3 regions of the Spongiibacter sp. UBA1325 genome follow, and region 3 is predicted to be linked to each of the others. Evidence: riboswitches for the same ligand, from Rfam matches in the RefSeq annotation. Region 3 holds a riboswitch; each other region holds the start of a gene.
The links. A riboswitch is a leader RNA that binds a small molecule or an ion and turns the genes downstream of it on or off. The one in region 3 is predicted to bind cobalamin.
Positions count from the first base shown of each region.

Region 1 (6,071 bases), on a different contig from region 3:
GTAGGTCAGTTCGTCGAGCAGCACTAAGTGTAATGAGGCATCGTTCAACAGTGTTTTCGTTTGCTGCCAGGCTTGCTGAGCGGCTTCGCGATCGCGTTCCCGGCTTTGTGTTTCCCAGGTAAAACCGGAGCCCATCACAATGAAAGGCACCTCGGGACAGCGCTGTTGCAAGAAATTTCTCTCACCACAATCCCAGGTCCCCTTGATGAACTGCACCACCGCGGCCTTGTAGCCGTGACCAATACAGCGAATCACCGTGCCAAAGCCCGAGCTGGATTTCCCCTTGCCCGGCCCGCTTAAGACGATAAGCACGCCGCGCTCTTCGGTCGCTTTCGCGACCTTGGCGTCGATCAGTGCCTTCTTCCTCTGCATGCGCTGTTGGTGGCGCTTCTCTTCTTCATTCATTGTGACGGAGCTCCATCGCAGTCTACGCGTTCGCCTTAGGGGGCGTAGGTCACGCTTAGCAGGGCTTCACGCCCAATTGACTCATAGTTGCCGAGGCTGAAGTGTCTGGCGCTAACGTAGTCTTTGTCAAACAGGTTCTTTACCAGCAGTTGCAACTTGAGGCTGTCATTGATCTGGTAGGAAACACCGGCATCGACCAGGCCGTAGCCCGGCAATTCGTCGGTATTGCTGGTGTTTTCGTAGCGGTCACTGGTCAAGCGAACACTGGCATTGACTCCCCATTGCTGCCATTGGCGGTCAACATCGATGTTCACCTGGCTATCGGCGCGGCGGCGCAACTCCTTGCCTGAATTTTTATCTTCAGTATCCAAGAGCGTTGCATTGGCTTCGATATGCCACTGTCTTACTACGGTTGCTAAGCTTAGCTCCAGGCCCTCGATGCGCGCTGATTCAATTTGGTCCGGCCCGAAGGTGGCTGGGTTGTATTGAATGAGCTTATCCACGTCATTGATGAAATAGTTAACGCTCCACTGTCCCCAGGCGTGTTTACCGCGCAACTCCAGCTCCCGGTTTTTTGAGCTTTCAGGCTCGAGGTTGGGGTTGCCGTAGCCGGGGTAGTAGAGGTCGTTAAAAGTGGGGGCGTTGAAGCCCTCACCGTAGGAGGCGATCAATTTCATGCCCATGGGTAAGTCCAATCCGGCGGCGGCGTTGCGGGTGTCGCTGGAGCCAAATTGTTCATTACTGTCGTGACGCCATCCCAGTGCGTAGTCGATGCGGCCATAGTCGGCTTGCCATTGCGCAAAGCCTGCATTGTTCTCGCGTTCGTCTTTGCCGTAGCTCAGCGTGCTGTCGACCTCGTCATTAATATGCTCGCCACCCAGGGTGAGTACGTGGTGTTTACCGAGCTGCCAGTCATTCTGGGCAGTGAATTGCTTGCGAGTGGTTTCGAATACATCGCCGCGAAGATTCGCGGCAACCAACGCGGGGTCGCGATAGCGATAGCGCGTTTGGCTTTCATCGGTAGATTGGCCCGCGGTAAGCTTCAGTGCCCAGTTGTCGCTTAGCTGAAATTCACCGCGCAAACCCGCGACGGTAACCGTGCTGTCTGTGTAGGGCTCGCAGGCAAAGTTATTGGGAAACGGTGCGTAGCAGTTGGTGTCGTATTCGCTCTCGCTATCGCTGTGCTGGTACAGCGCGTGAACTTTGGCGCGTGCGTTAAAGCGATGTGACACGCTGAAATTGATAGCCTGCTGCTCAAAACCGTCGTCATCGCCGTGGCGCAGTGCCTTGCTTGTGGTGTTGTCGACGCCGTCGGTCTCCTCGTACAAGCCGCTTAGGCTGAACTGAGTGTCGGCGTTTCCGCCGTTTACGGCAGCAACCGTTTTAACAGTACCCTCGGTGCCCGCGCTAAGTTGTACAAAGGGTTTCACACCATCGGTGTCGTGGTACTTCTTGGTGATGATGTTAATGACACCGCCAATCGCCTCGGAACCATACAAGGCTGAGCGAGGCCCGCGAACAATTTCTACGCGCTCGATCAGCTCCGGGGGCAAGTTAGTGAGCGAGGGACTGCCCAGTGTTGCTGAGCCTACCCGCACGCCGTCAACCAACAGCAGCGTATGATTACTTTGGTTGCCGCGAACAAACAAGCTGGTGGCGGCGCCGCGGCCACCGTTGCGCACGAAGCTGATGCCAGCGGCGCGAGACAGCAATTCTTGCAGGTCGAGCGGTGCGATACGCTCGATATCGGCGCGCTCGAATACCGTGACTGGCGCCAGTACTTCGGCAATGCTTTGCTCAGTGCGCGTGGCGGTAACGACGGTGGTTTCTATTTCGCCGGCGCTGGTAATCAGCGGGCTGGATAAGGCTGCAAGCAGAGCAGTGTTCACAGCAAGTGGACGGTTTTTCATGACTTACCTCAAAGCTAAAAATAGGAAGCAATGAGGGAGGGATAGTGGTGATATACAAGTATATGACCGCTGATGAAGCCCTCCGCTACATCGGGTGATAACTGATTAGGCCGGTTCCGGGCTCTCACCAAAGGTGATTACCGTTGCGGGGGCAGCGTCGGTCTTGTCGAGTGGTCGACTCACCGAACTTCCCGTTTAACCCTCAAACTAATGTCTTTGGGCACCTAACACAGGCGGCGCAACTCTATTCGGGCGCGAAGGCGTTGTCAAATATTCAGCGCCAACGCTCGACTGCGGGCGCCAGGTTCGCAAGCTGGCGGGCTGGTTTGCCAGCCCTGCTTCCGTTGGTATTAATGGAGGTACTTGTCTAGGTCGATCAGTGACTTAGCATTTTCCTTTACCAGTATATCGATAATAAATTCCCGCTCAGGCGTGATGACTTTCATCTTGTGTTTTCCAGAGGGCATATTGGGTAATTTGGTTGGCGGCGTGCGAGAGATGCCGTTTATTTCCAGCTGAATATCGTTGCGGGTCGTCACGATTACGAGCACACCAGTCGATTGCACCACTTTTCCTGCGCCTAATTGTTCCGACATATTGCCCGAGGGTTGCATGTCGAAATCATAGGCAAAGGCGTCGTCGGCTTCTATTTGGACGCTAATCGTCTTGGCACCGAAGAAGTCCTTCCGAACTTGTATGGTGTGCCGACCCTCGGTGAGCTTGCCTACGTAGGGCGTGGCTTTACTTATCTTTCCGCTGGGCTTGCCATCGATGTATACGTCGACATTGTCCATGTTTGCGGTAAGGCGAATATAGCCGCTGCCAAGCTTTTCAAGCCGACTGATCTCTTGGTGGAGCTCCGTGCCATCAAAATAGCGCAAGGGGTAACTGGCGGTGCTGTGATTAGTGGAAAAGCTAAGCGGGACAGTAATTTCCTTGAGCCAAGCATCAATCAGGTGGTGGTATTTCTTTGGCAGCTGACTGAAAAAATGCGCCTTCGAAAAGCCGAGGTGCTTGTTGGCTGTCGCCACCTCTATTACGCCGTCATCTACCGTAATTGTCATACCGTCAGGTACATTACCAGCCCGGGGTTGAACCTGAGCCTTCACGCTGCGCTGGTTTTTGAGCACCCGCTTAAACAGCGCATCTTGCTTGACGATATTTACGACCGTATCTGTGATATTGCGCTCATTGAGCTCGCCGCCGGGTGCTAGCCTTTTTAAGAAATGACTCTGATAGCGATTTAGTCTTTCGCCGTTACGGTATGTTATGCAGCTGTGCAAAGCCGACATGTCTAGGCTGCACAGTATGGCATCACCTTGTTCCGGGACGGATACTTTACCTCCGCTCTCGAGGCGCTTTGTCGTCTCCCATATGAGGCTGGGTTTGCCACTGATACGCCGGTTGCGAGTGGTTGAGGTTTCGGCGCTATGCAGCGGTGACAATAACTCGGTCAGTGCCTGGCTTTGCTCCAGGTAAAGGCGCTTCTTCTTTTTTGCGCCGGCGACGCGATGTTTGTAGTCGCCGTCAGAAAACGCCGCCCAGGATTGAATGTAGTCAATGCTCTTGATGTGCGACTCGGTGAGATTCGCCTCGCGATCTATGGTGTACGCCAGGACAATTTGCTGGGGTGTTTCGGTGCGCGTTGAAATTTCAAATTTTTCCGCCTGTACGTCCATGTGCTCAACAATAATCTTTGTTTGATGGACAAGTTCATCGGGGTAGTACTTGTAGTACTTTGTTGCACAGCCTGAGGAAAGGATAGCCAGCAGGCATAGAGTGAAAACAGAAAGTCCCTGTCGATAACGAGTCATTTGCCATGAATCCTGAAAAATACGAGTAAGATCGCCGCAGGCATTGTGGCGTGCCTGGCGACCAATTGTAGCGAAAATAAAGCGCTTCTGACTTGCAAGCTGCTGAATAAAAGCAGATTAAATGGGCTGCGGCGGTCGCCTTTTTGCTCCTCATGCGGCGTGTTAGCAGGTGGTTGTCGTAGAGTTTGCTTGTCGTAGAGTTTGCTTGTCGCGAATGGCGCCCACTTATGTTTTGCGGTCAGGTAAAGAGCGATGTCAGGGTAGAGAGGCTAGACCTTGTATTGATTTTTTCGGTACTGGCCGGGAGACTGGCCGTGCCAGCGCCGAAAGGCGCGGGTGAAGCTTGCTGTATCCAGGTATCCGAGCTGGGCGGCGAGTTCTTCCAGCGTCATCAGGGAGTTCTTTAGCAGTTGCTCGGCGAGTGAGCGTCGCTCGTCATCAACCAGTTGCCGGAAGCTGGTGTTCTCCTCTTCCAGGCGACGACGCAGGCTGCGCGGTGAGATCGCCAGCGCTGCCGCCGTGTCTTCCAGTGTTGCGCTTAGCCCGAGTTGACAGAGGATCTGGCGACGGACTTGTCCTGCGGTTCCGGTTTCCTGCCGACGTGCCAATTGCGTGCGGCACTGGTCTTCCAGCATTCTCACCAAGTGCGGGTCGTAAGTGGGAAGCGGTCGGTCGGCGTCTTCCGGGGCGATTAACACGGCGGTTCGCGGTGCAGCGAAATGCGGGTTCCAGGCAGCTAAGGTCTCGCTTTTCTCAAGCTCCGCGGTTTGCATTAAGTCCAGCTCCACGGCTTGCACGCTAATGCCTGACAAACCGAGTTCACGCAGTAAATTGAGCGCAGTTGCCAAATCGCGAAGTTTCAGAAATTCCCTGAGCTCAAGTGGGATGGTATCGCCGTTGAGTACAACGCCGAAATGCGTGTCGTTGTCGATCAGGCTCAGTTGGCAGTAGGCAGTGCTTAGCGGTAGATAGCGCATGGCATGTTGCACAGCGTCTCGCAGGCTGCGGCAGGTGCGAAGCGTGAAGCCCCATAAGCCGAAGGTGGCGATGTTGTAGCGCAGGCCCAGTTCAAACCCGATGGCGGGGCTGCCGCCAAGGGCATGCATCACATTCGCGATGACCTGCATTTCCTGCTCGCGGGTAATCAGGCTTTCTGTTTCGGCAAGGTCGCTGTCGGAAATACCGGTGTTTTGCAGGCAGCATTGTTGGCTAACGCCGCGCTCGGCTGCAAAGTTGACCATGACCTGGGCCATGGTAATTGGGTGAAGAATATCCGCGTTCATCGCCCGGCTAGCTCCGTCTGCCGCCGCAGCCGGCACGCGATGTGTGGTGGTCTGCTATGCCCTGATGACGGCCAGAAATGCCCTTCTGGTTGAGCGACGCTGTCTGTAGTGTGCTGGCCTGTCATCAATGCTCGGAGAATAATCGGTGGAAAAGAATCATAGCACAGCTAATCGGCGGGCTATTGTGGTGGCCAAGCGCTACATGGGAGAGTTTGCCTGGCCAACGGTGCTACTCACTATGTTAGTTGTCGGTGCTTTTATTGCTAACTTGGCACTGTTCATCGCCGGTGTGGTGCCGTGGTGGCTGGCGACGCTGGTGTATGCCGCGCTCACCTACACGGCCTACACGCCTTTGCACGAAGCCACCCACGCGAATATTCATGGTGATCATGCATCGTTGAAATGGCTGAACGATGCCTGTGGGTTTGTTGTTGCCCCCATTATTATGATCCCTTACGCATCGCACACGGTGGAGCACTTTACCCATCACCGCTATACCAATCAGCAGGGTAAGGACCCGGACTATATGCTCCACAAAATGGGCGACGGGTGTTGGGCCTTTCTGGTGACGGGCCTGCGGTTTTTTTGGCTGCAAAACCGCTTCCTTTACGCGACCCGCTGGCACAAGGTGTCTGGCCGCGAGCGGTTGATTTATTTGG
Region 1 is NZ_DBTD01000001.1:102,098-108,168, forward strand. Features, by position in the region: gene cobO (cob(I)yrinic acid a,c-diamide adenosyltransferase) at 1-405, opposite strand, end outside; gene B3K78_RS00520 (TonB-dependent receptor domain-containing protein) at 441-2,315, opposite strand; cobalamin riboswitch at 2,407-2,558, opposite strand; gene B3K78_RS00525 (TcaA 3rd/4th domain-containing protein) at 2,666-4,129, opposite strand; gene B3K78_RS00530 (AraC family transcriptional regulator) at 4,399-5,412, opposite strand; gene B3K78_RS00535 (fatty acid desaturase family protein) at 5,558-6,071, shown strand, end outside.
Region 1: linked by a shared signal. The riboswitch ahead of B3K78_RS00520 (TonB-dependent receptor domain-containing protein) and the one ahead of B3K78_RS04115 (cobaltochelatase subunit CobN) in region 3 are both predicted to bind cobalamin.

Region 2 (6,071 bases), on a different contig from region 3:
CTGCGTTCAAAGCGCGTGGTATCTCGCAGCACCTGGCCCGTTTGCGACGACACATAAAGCTGAAGCCCATCCTCGGTGCCAAGGTCCACCCGAAAGAGCGGGCGATGCTCGCGCAAGCTCGACGATAAGCTCCACTGGTCGTAGTCGATACTCGCCACCGATACCACCCCAGCGTCACCGGCCGCCAGGCGACCACTGCGCCGGGCAAAGGCCTGCGCAAACCCGACGGCCTCCTCCGCAGAAATTGCGGCGACGGGCTCGGCCGTATCAGCGTAATACCGCTCTGTTCGGCCATCGCTGAAACCAACAACATAGGCAGCGCGATCGCCAATGGCGCGCAGGCTGAGCTGAGTAACGCCCGCCTCGCTCAACAACTGCCGCGGGGAAACGGCAACGGCAGAGGCCCGCAGCGGCGGCAAGCCCGCCAGTCGCTCCTCCTCGCTCAAGCCAGGATAGGGCACATACATCAGCACAATGCCGCTGATAAACCACATGGCAAACAGTACGCACATAGCCACACCCAGCCAGCGATGCCCCAGATATAAATACCGCTTTAGTTTCATCGCGCCGCGCCTCAGAAGCGATAATTCACACTGAGGTCGGCAGCGCGCCCATCTGCCAGGATCCATTGATCACCATAGGGTGCCAACACATAGTCGCGGGTGTCCGACAGGTTTTTACCGCGCAAACTTATTTGCAGGGCATCACTAACCTGCCAGTGAAGGGCCGCGTCGACAACGCGGTAGGACGGCAATACCGAGGTATTACTGTCGTTGGCATAGCGCTTACCCACATAGCGCAGGCCCGCACCGAGCTGCCAGTGAGGGTGCCACTGCCAACGCAGCCACAGGTTGGCGGTTTTCTCGGCGACATTGCGCGGGGTGTTCCCGGAGAGATCATCGCCACCTTTCACGAACTCCTCGTAACGCGCCCGCGCCAATGCCAGATTAAAATCCAGGCTGACCGACTCGCTTACCTGTGTATACACCTCCCACTCGATACCTCGGGAAGATTGCTCACCAATTTGCCGCTGCACACCGCCGGGGTCAGCGCTCAACAGGTCGCGTTTGACGATATCGTATACCGCTAAACTGGTTTGCAAACGCCCCTGCCAGTACTGCTGTTTTACGCCGAGCTCTACTTGCTCACCCTTGGCCAGCTCTACGTCATCGTTCACCGATGTCAGTACCGATCCAATGGGGTCGAGTGCACGGCTGTATTGCGCATAGACAGAGGTTTCCTCTGACGGCTGGTAAACCACACCAACACGCCAACTGCCACCACTGGGCGACGAGGTACTGCGCGACGCGCTCTGGCCGTTGCTGCGCGCAACGTCGTTGCGCTCGATCTCAAGTCGGTCGTAGCGCAAGCCCAACACGGCACTCCACTGTGGCGTGATTTGCAGATGATCGTCGAGAAACAAGGCGACTTGCTGTGTCTCACTGCTGAAGTCATCGCTGGTGGCACTCTGCACACCGTCGCGCCAACGGCCCGGCGCAGGCTGCTCCAGGTCGACGCTACTGCTGCCTTGGTAAGGGGAGTTGTTGCGGTGGCTGAAGTCGATATCGTTCACTTCCAAACCGATGTTGAATCGGTTGTCACGCCCCAGTAAGGGTTGCGCTAAGGTGACATCCGCGCGATAGCCCAACTGCTCCTGGTCGTGCAGTATTTCCAGATAGAAACTCCGATCCACCTCACCAGAGGCCGAGTTGTAGGCGTAACTCTCAACATTGCGCCAGTGGCGATCGGCACGCATGTAGTAGAGTTCACTGCGCAGTACCGCCGCCTCGCTGATCTGCCAAGTGACAGAGAGCCGCGGCCACAAATCCTGGTAAGACACGATGGCATCACTAACATTGTAATTATTGCGACGTGTCGACGGATGCACCCGACCATCGACCAGTGGTGTTCCCCAGTAGGGCGCGGCATCAGTGTCGGCAATATCGACGGCAAGCTGCCACGACAACTGCGCCGTCTGCTGAAACAAGACACCAACTGCCAGCGCCTGCCGATGTTCATCGGCGCGGTCCACGTAACCATCGCTGCGGTGATCCACCGCATCAATGCGATAGGCGAGCTGGTCGGATACCGCATCCCCCAGGCCCAGCGCAAAACGTCGTAAACCAAAACTGCCTGCACTGATATCAAGCTCATTCGGCGCCTTCTCGAAGGACGGCTTTTTCGGCACGTAATTCACCGTGGCGCCAATGGCGCCCACACCATTAATCACCGAACCAGGGCCACGCAGCACCTCAATGCGCGCCATTGTCCAGGTGTCGGCAGGGAAGCTGACCGTGCCACTGCCCACATACAAGCGCTTGCCATCATAGGTGCTAACCACCGAACTGTGCCCGGCAAACCCGCGAACGGACGTGGCACTGCCGCCATTTCCCGGTGAGGCATTGGCGGCGAAGCCCGCCGCCCGCGTTAGCGCAGACAAGCCCGAGAAGTCGCCCTTTTCAGCAATGTCTTCTCCGGTGATGACCGCCACACTGGCGGGAATTTCCATCACGGTTAAGCCCAGCCGGGACCCGGCCTGGTGTTGCTCATACAACGATAAGCCCACCGACGTGTCGGCTTCGGCGGTCACCGCCATTTCTTCAAGTTGAAGATGCTCCGCAAAATTTGGCGCGCACCACACCAGCCCGCTGCACAGCAGCAAACATCGCGTATTGTTCATTGTGAAACCTCAAACGTAAGTTAAAAAACGCATGAGGGAGGGGACGAGGGAATTCGACAGCGAGCCGCAAGGGCCAGAAGAAGTCCAACGCATGAAGCCCTCCGCTTCATTGCTGTTAACGTCTAAAGGCCGGTATCGGGCTCTCATCGAAATGATCACCGTTGCGGGGGCAGCGTTGGATTCACCTTGGCGGTTTACCAAACTTCCCGTTTAACCTGCCAGACCGATTGCTCGTGTCGACAGGCACCTTCAGAACGCGGGGGAGCATACCACAGCTCGCCCGCTGCACAAGTTTGTCAGGCCAATAAGGCAAGAATCAGAAATAGCGCTGTGCCGGACAAGCTCAGCTGTATGGTGCGTGTTTTCAGCCCTTTTGAGGCAAGGCCCAAATACAAACCACTGAGCATAATCACGACCAGCGCCATCGAGAACGCAATTTCAAACTGCTTATACAACGTGGGGCCGTGCCCCTTGTGCAGCTCGATTAAAGCGGCAATCAAATCGGGCTTGGCAGCGACAATATGCAGGCCATCGTCGCGTTGCAACAACTGGTAGAACTGACGGTTGGTCGGACGAGTATCCAGGTTTTCGCCGCGGTGCTTCAAATATTGGAAGTTGCTGTTAAGGCCCTGCTCTTGGAGTAAGTCGCGCACCTGCTGCTCCAGGTCGGGGCTTTGGGTATCGATCTTTACCGGCACAACGGCCACGGTCTCTTTTTCGACACTGCCCTTTACACCCAACAGGTAGAGCCCACCTGAGAGCGCCATGATCACCACCATCGGCGCAAAGAACGCGGCTAAATACAGGTGGATATTGATAACTAGCTTTCTGGACATTACTGCACTCCCTTACAACCAAAAATGGCATGCCAGAATAGCATGCCATTGATGTAGGAGTTTGACGCAGCTCTATGACAGGCGCATTAAAATGCGTATTGCCAGCCTGCGGTTAGCGTCGAGTCCAGTTCCATTTGCGGGCCGTCCAAGTGCTGGTAAACCGGCTCGCCATATTCCAGCGCCAGCCGGTGCCCCTTCGCGGCCCCTTTCAGGAACAGGTAATTGAGGCCCAATGAGAGCTCGCTGCGCTCGCCGCCCTGCGCATCGGGGTCCGCCGTTGGCACCATCATCGGATTCAGATCGTCTCGCGCACCGTCGATATTTCCCCAGGCGCTGTGAGTTACGCGCAGCGAAGCGCTCAACGCCGGAGAGAAGCTGTGCGCCAACCACGCACTTACTTGGGCGCGATTGCCAAGACGGTAGTCGTTGTCGTTGTAGTCACTGCGAATGGTCAACGCCAGCTGGGCGCCCCAGCTTAGTGACGCGTCCTGACCGCTGTAGGTCACACCCGGCAGGAGGTCGACGCTGCCACTACCCAGTTGCATGCGGTAGGGCAACTTGGCATTTTTCATTGCTGGCGTGTCATCGCGCTCGTCAATGCTACCAGTTGGCAAGCTTAGGCCGAGGTTGGCGTGCACTCGATGGGCATTATCGGCAGAGGTATACAGTGTGACCAGCGCCGAGGCCTTCACGTCGCCCCAACCACTGCTCTCTGTCGTAAAGCGGCCACCCATGCGCGTTTGGTGATCCATTTCGTTACTCAGGTAGGGCAGCATAAACATCAGCGTAACGTCATCGCTGGGTGCATACATGGCACCAAACATATGCATTTCCATATCCATGCTTAGCGGCGCAACCATATAGGGGCCGGGGTTCATCATCGTGCCGGTAATCTCTCGGGCAGAGAGCGAGTCACCACCGTCGAGATTGCCTTCCATCTCCATCGCCATATAGCGGTAGGAGAACATCCACTCACCCGCCTTGTGAGTGTGGTCACCCATTACCCCAATGGGGCCGTGGGCGGCCGCGCCCATCGACGCCACCTGCACAATGTCGTCGTGCGCAAATACAGGGGTTGAGCTTAAAACCGCAGCCGACAGCAGCGCCGTGCAAAGAGTAGAGCGGGACATAGAAATTGCCTGTTGTTATGACTAAGCCTAAAGTGGGCTACATGGTAGCAAAATCGCCGCCACCCTCTCTGCGACAAAATGTCGCAGCCATTCGCCTACATGGCGACAAGCGCTATACTCGCCTCTTTATCTGGAGCGGCCTGTGAACTCAGACATCGCCAATATGCGCCGACTCTGCGCGATTCGTAGCGTTGTTATCGCCGGGCAATTCGGTGCCTTGCAGTTCGCCAAATACCAGCTTGGCTGGCTCCTGCCCTACGTAACACTCGAGCTGCTGCTTGGCGTCATCGCTATTTTTGCCGCCTTTTGCTGGTGGCGCAGCTATCAGCGCTGGCCCGTTACCGACTTAGAATTTTTCGTTCAACTGTGCATTGATGTCGCCGGCTTTACCGCTGTTCTGTACCTCTCCGGTGGCAGTAGCAACCCCTTTATCTCTTACCTGTTAGTGCCCTTGTGCATCTCGGCGACAACACTACCGCTGCGCTACACCTGGGGTCTGGTCATCGTATCGCTACTGGCATATGGGCTACTGCTGTTTTACTTCATCCCGCTGGCGCCCCTTTCGCCCCACGCTCAGCATATGCACAACGCCCCGGCCATCAATATGCATATGGTCGGCATGTGGATGAACTTCGTGGTCAGCGCCCTGCTTATTAGCTACTTCGTATCCGCCATGGCGTCCAGCCTACGCCAAAAAGAAAACGAGCTCGCCCAGGTGCGTGAACGCCAGCTACAAGACGAACAACTGCTCGCCGTCGCCACACTTGCGGCCGGTACAGCGCACGAACTCGGCACGCCGCTAGCCACAATTAAGGTAATTAGCGAGGATTTGCTGGACGAAATAGACGACAACTATGCCGACGATGTGGAGGCACTTAGCGAGCAAGTCGACCACTGCAAACAGATTCTCGATAAATTGGTGAGCACCGCTCGCGACCTGAGTACCCAGCAAGCAGAAGCCACAGCAGTGGTTAGCTATATCGACGGTGTTATCGACCGCTGGCAGCTTATGCGCCCCGCTTGCGCTGTCGCCGTGTCCATTGCCGACGACTGCAAGAGCCTGTCCATCAACTTAGACGGCACCGTCTCGCAGAGCATTCTCAACCTGCTAAACAATGCCGCCGACGCCAGCCCCGACGATGTTGCGCTGGCGGTTCATCGCGACGACATTCATTTATACATAACGATTTGTGACCGCGGTCCGGGCCTGCCCGGCGCGGAGGGGCGTATTCACCGCGCCTATGTCAGCACCAAAGGAAAGGGCCTCGGGCTGGGCCTATTGCTCAGCCACGCCACGGCCGAACGCTACGGCGGCCAGCTACAGTGGCAGCGCCGCCCGGAAGGCGGCAGTCGCCTGGAGCTAAGCCTGCCGCTGGCCGCGATTACTCAGCGAAGCTATTGAGGGGATACGCCATGACCGCTAAA
Region 2 is NZ_DBTD01000005.1:100,475-106,545, forward strand. Features, by position in the region: gene B3K78_RS05580 (PepSY domain-containing protein) at 1-563, opposite strand, end outside; gene B3K78_RS05585 (TonB-dependent receptor) at 575-2,680, opposite strand; cobalamin riboswitch at 2,791-2,946, opposite strand; gene B3K78_RS05590 (hypothetical protein) at 2,977-3,516, opposite strand; gene B3K78_RS05595 (transporter) at 3,603-4,646, opposite strand; gene B3K78_RS05600 (ATP-binding protein) at 4,789-6,048, shown strand; gene B3K78_RS05605 (response regulator transcription factor) at 6,060-6,071, shown strand, end outside.
Region 2: linked by a shared signal. The riboswitch ahead of B3K78_RS05585 (TonB-dependent receptor) and the one ahead of B3K78_RS04115 (cobaltochelatase subunit CobN) in region 3 are both predicted to bind cobalamin.

Region 3 (6,071 bases):
TCCATTAGGGGTTTGATCCACTGTGGATTGAAGAAACGACCGCGCAACTCGGTGGCGAGCGTTTTCTGTAAGCTGTCCATACGCAGCGCATCGCTGCGGGCATGATTGATCACCGCGCTTTCCGGCTGTCGACCGGTGACGGTTTCCACGGCCAAATTAAAACCGCCGAGGTAGTCGAAGGCGTCGTTATTGTCGATCAAACCATAGAGGTTACTGGCGCGCCCGAGAAAGGTTTTGGATACACCCGCCAGCTGGTCGCGAAACACCTGCTGCGCCGCGTCGCCCTGCAAACCCACGCCGAAGGCATGCCCCATGCGCTTGAGGTAGACCTCACCCAGCTCCTTCCGGTCTTGCCAGGCACCTGAACGCTCAACCAGTCGGTTAATACCTGCGCCGTAACCGCCCGGCGCAATACCAAAGACGCGCAGGCTGGCTTGCCGCCCCACTTCACTGGCACCCATCCCCGGCTGCGCGGCGAGCATCGCGCGCGCCTCTACCACCCAGTTAGTCGCCACTTGGTTTTTCTCCAGCGGCTCGCGACCACCAGCTGCGGTATCTTCGATCAGCGCCAGCGCGGCATTGAGGGCGGGCCGTAAATTCGGGTATCGCTCTGCGATGATGTCGCGGCTGGCATCCACCGCCATTAACACGGCGCGATCAAGCAAGTTCATGTGTCGCCCGTATAAATCGCGAAACAGCCCAGAGGCGGTAAACAACACGTCCATACGCCGGGGCTGATCCTCGCCAAGCTCGATGCGCTCCAGCCCTTTTACAATGCCGCGACTGTTCCACACCGGCCGCATACCCAGCAGCTTTAGGCCAAAGGCCACCATCGCCCCTTCGTCCCGCACCGCATCCGAGGCCCAAAGAATCACGCCCTGTTTATTGGCAGGGCCCGATTCGCCGTATTTGGCGGCAACGCGCTGGGCGTTTTCACGCAGCAGAACCTCATCGCTTTGCTCACCGCGAAGCACCTGATCAGCCAACTGGCGCCCAACCTGATAGCCGAGCTTACTGGGAATAAGACTGCCGTCCAGGGCGTGGAAGTTGCGCCCCGTGGGCAGGGCCTCGGGAGTTCGAATCGGGTCGTTGCCTTTACCGGGCGCAACAAAGCGCCCATTTAAGCCATTGAGTAGCGCGGCCATCTCGGCTTTGGGAGAACGCGTCAGGTCTCGCCGCCACACCGCTTTTTCAGCCTCAGTCGCGCCGCTATCCGCCATCGAAGCCAACATGGTATCAACGCCGGCCGGGCTCCAATCGCGACCCAATACATGCAAGCCCAGCGGCATAAAGTCTTCCTGAACATGGGTCAGGTAGTGGCCGACTTCGTGGAGAAAGAGCTCTTCATCGATCTCTTCAAAACCGATACCTCGCACTTTTAGCTCTTCGTCCATCGACGCTTCCAGCTCATCGCGCAGACCATATTCATCGATTTTCGCCCTGAGCTGCGCCAGCGCGCCGCTGCGGGTAAACGGGTCACTCGCGGCCTCGGCGCTCTCCACTAACTGCCGCACTTCCAATAGCTCATCGTAAAGTTCAGTAACTGCCAGAGGCGGCGTTAAGTGATCCACCATCACCGCCAGGCCACGACGCTTGGCTTGAATCCCCTCGCCAACGCCATCGACGATATAGGGATACACCCCCGGCAGATCACCCGCGATAATGCTCGGGTAGTCGTCTTCCCCCAGGCCCACACCCCGGCGCGGCAAAAACTCGTAGGTGGAATGACGACCCACATGCACCAGCGCATCGGCGCCAAAGTCATCCTGCAAGTAACGATAGAACGCCAGGTACTGATGCGGCGGCGGAAAACTCAAATTGGCGTGCAACAGCTCTTCGTTCAGTTCCCAGCCCCGCGGTGGCTGCGGGCCGACGAAGACATTGCCAAAGCGAACGCCGGGCACCAGCAAACGCTCGTCCCAAACCATTACCTTGCCGGGGGCATCGCCCCAGCCGCGAATGCCTTCAATGCCCAGCGCAACCAGCGCTGCCACCCGCGCCTCGGCGGCCCGCCATGACGCTTGGCCACCACTGGCCACGGCATCAATTTGCGTCTGGTATTCGCGCTCTAGCTGCTCCAATAAATCCAGCGCCCGATTGCGGCTTTTTTGACGCACACCATCGAGGGCGTGGTGAAGATTCGTGACGGTATTGTGCATACTCTCGGTGAGTAGCGTTAAACGTTTATGGCGCAGGCGAAAATCCTGAAGTGCGCTGAGCCTCTCAAGCTGACTCACCATGCGCTGGTGTAATTCACCCAGCGGGCCAGCCACCATTTCTTGCTGCACAACCTTGGGCAGCGTGGCAAACCACTTCCGATAATCGTTTGCACTCAGGCTGGCGACCTTACCAGACATCTCCGCCAATGCCTGGCGATCTTCGGGTAAATTCACCCCCCTTTCCTGCAGCAAACTCAGCAAGGCCTCGGTACTCTCTGGGAGCTTTCCGGTGTGATAGCCCGCAGACTGCAGTACCTGCAGCATTTCCAGCAAACTGTCGGGGACATTGAGATTATCTGCGCCGATATTGTGGCGACCGGGGGGGTGGTTGTAGTAGACAATGGCGATCCGTTTATCGACGTTGCGCTTGTTTTGCAGCGCCAACCAACGCTCTACCCGCCGCAGTTGCCGGGCCAACTCAGCGTCGACCACTTCGCTGCGACGCAGCCTGGCACCGGTGGCCGGGTCGATACCGGAGTCTGACGCCAGCGAGAGAATTTGCGCCTGTCCAATGCCCTGGAGTTCGGGCATGGCCAAACGGTAGTGCACTGAATCTGCCGGCAAACCCTGAGCGGAAAGCTGCCAGTCACTATAGCCCCAGTCCAGCACCCGCAGGCCTTTCAACACGGGCAAGTTCAGCGCTTTCAGAGCGTCGAGAACCGCTTGGCGACCTTCACCGCCGCCAACCACAAAGTCCTGCAGAGAAATAATGACCGAGGGCGTCGCCGCACGCTTACCGGCCATTAGCGTTGCGATGGTATCTACAGCGTCGACGCTGGGCTCACCCCATGCCGCCAATAACGAGACGCACTGCCACTGCTGGTTTGCGCAAATAGCGCGATGCAACGCCCATTCACCGTTGAGGTCGCCGGTGTTGTGGTCGAGCACCCAAACAATGGGCTTATCGGCAGACAGTGATTGGTCCAGCTCGTCACTCGTCAGCCAACGCTCCCCTTGTTTACCGTGTAAGGCCAAACGCAGCGGCGCCTGTTCTCGCAGTGGTGCGACATCCCCATCATTCAGCAGCGCAATCAACGACTCGGCATTCACCGCCGAGCGGTGAATCCAATACGCCCGTGCCTGCAACCACGCGCTGTAATCGGGAAATTTTTGCTGGCTGGCCGCCAGTGACTCAGCATCCAGCGCCAGGCCCTCGCTGCCCACAAACTGCTGACTAACGGCGCTGGAAAACAGCTGCCCATTGGCATCGCGCTGCAGCGCCATAAGCCGGTTGTCACTGTGCAATACAAAGCGGCGTTGACCGCGCGGATACGCCATTGCCAGCAGGCGTTCGACGGATTCGCCGAACACCCCCGCGAGAAGTAAGGAATGGTGACTCAACAGTAGCTGCTGTAAATCTGCGTCGTTCAGTCGCTCTACTTGGCTAACGGTGCGAATCGCTATATCCGCCTGCGGCTTCTTATCAAGATAGCGGTGAGCGCCCGCCACCAGCACCGAGGAAGAGCGGTCGGAGACGATCACGAGGCTAGCCTGCGCCGCCGAGCACAGCAAGCTCGCAGTCAGTGCGAGGAGGAATACCAGTAACGCCTTAGTCCAGTGCCACTTGTTAAAATGCTGATTCACCCGAAGTCCCTTCCTGTACGGCAGCCAAAGTAAGGCTGTGATACCGCGTGCAAGTGGACGTCTCGACAACTGGCATAACCAGCTATTGCGCTCGCATGCCCACCCGCATGTGATTGATAAAACGCGGTTGTCGAAAAGGGAGGAATTTAGAAGGGAAAACTGGCCCTGCTACGTCGCCCACCGCAACTACGCACTGTGTTCAGGCCGGTCTCCGGGCTTACAGAAGTGGATCTCTCCAAATGTTTGACGCCTTCCCGTCGTGAGACAGTGGCCGTGCCAAACTACTTCTGATTACCGTTGCGGGGGCAGCACAGGGCTAGCATGCATGGCCAGAATCAGCACAGTATGCGCACCTGTTTCCCGTTTAACCCAAGTAAAACAACAATTGGGCACCTGGAACAGGGAGCGATCATACCGACTTAATTAACTCGGTCAAGACAAAGGCGCGGGCACTAAATACCGGGTAGCAGACGCCAGGCGATTTTTGATCACGCGAAATTTGTGTGGGTCAGCCAATGGCTTGCGAGATCAATACTCTGAGTTTCTCCTCGTAGCCGCTGCGCAGTTCGCGATACATTTCCTCACCAAACATCTGGCTCAATGTCGGCTCGGAAACCAGAAAGTAATTCATCGCTCCCAGCAGCTGATACACGGTAATTAAGGCCTGAGCATCGGACGAAAAGGTGGAAGGCGAGGCCTGCTTGGCCAACGCGATAAGCGACTCCAAAAATGGCCGCAGGTACCAGATATTGGCAGAGGTTGCGCGGTGTTTGTTGTCCAGGAGTTCGCGCATTAGCAGCTGCGTTTTGTGGGTCTGCCCTTCCAGCAGGCGGTAAAAGCGTATCAGCGTGTCTTCCAAGGCACTGCTACCCTCGCCGCTTGTGGCATCGCGCGCTGCCTCTAGTTCTGCCATTAACTGGTCAGAAATTCCTTTCAGCACTTCGCCGTATAGCTTTTCCTTGCTGCCAAAGTGGTGAAGCAGGGCCTGCTTGGTATAGGGCAACTCGTCGGCAATGGCCGCGATGCTGGTGCCATAGAAACCGCGCTCGGCAAACAGACGTGTTGCCACCGACAAAAATTGCTGTCGCGTATCCGCTGCCTCACTCATCACCATGCGCTCCTACTGTTTTTTTCAAACGGGCTGTTTGCCACACTTATCGCCGCTTGACAGCTTACCATGTGGTAAGTATGGTTTCACTTACCACATGGTAAGCCGCGTAAATCGCAAGGGGTCGCAGCGTGAAACACACAACTGAAATTCATCGCATTAACGAGTTGCTGAAACTCAATGAAGAAAAGTCTGCCTTTCTTGACGACAGCGTTAGCCATAACCCTGTTGAGCACTACTATTCGGCGTCGATTTTCGAGCGGGAACAGGCCGCCATTTTCCGGCGACTACCCCAGCCTCTGGTGCACAGCAGCGAGCTGAAAGAACCCGGCGCTTTTCTGCGCCGCACACTGGCCGGCTTACCTCTGCTGATCACCCGCGATGCCGATGGCCACGTGCATGTTTTTTTAAATGTTTGCCGCCACCGGGGCACGCGATTGGTAGATGAACAATCTGGCTGCAAACACCGCTTCACCTGCCCCTACCACGCCTGGACCTGGGACAACCGCGGCGAGCTTATTGGTGTACCCCATCAAAAGCTGGGCTTCCCCGATCTGGACCGCGCCCAACACGGCTTAAAACGACTTGGTTGCAGCGAGTTTGGTGGTTGGCTGTGGGTAAATCCGGCCGGCGAAGAAGCGCCGGATATCCCCGCCTTTTTGCAGGACTATGCCCCGGACTTTTCATGGTTTGGCGGCGAGTCGCTGCAGCTTCTCCACGTAGAGGAGCAAACCCGCGAGGTGAATTGGAAGTTGTTGGTGGAGGGCGGCATAGAGGCCTATCACTTCCGCGTGGCCCACCGAAACACCATCGCGCCTTACTTCTTCGACAACTTATCGAGCTACGAAAGCAGCGGGCCGCACCTGCGCTCCATACTTGCCAAGCGCTCAATGGCCGACTTGCGCACACAAGCTGAAGCTGACTGGCAGCTGCGCGACCATGCTCAGGTGGTCTACACCTTGTTCCCAACCACCCAGCTCTTGGTGCAGTCTGACCATATTGGATGGGTGCACTTTGAGCCACTCAGCGCGTCGTCTACCCGCATGCGGCTGTGTACACTGGTGCCGAAAAACCGCGTCGAAACGGACAAAGACCTGGCGCACTGGGCGAAAAATCATGCGATAACCGTAAAAACGCTCAGCGAGGATTTTGCAATTGGC
Region 3 is NZ_DBTD01000004.1:275,282-281,352, reverse strand. Features, by position in the region: gene B3K78_RS04115 (cobaltochelatase subunit CobN) at 1-3,803, opposite strand, end outside; cobalamin riboswitch at 3,988-4,215, opposite strand; gene B3K78_RS04110 (TetR/AcrR family transcriptional regulator) at 4,312-4,911, opposite strand; gene B3K78_RS04105 (aromatic ring-hydroxylating oxygenase subunit alpha) at 5,043-6,071, shown strand, end outside.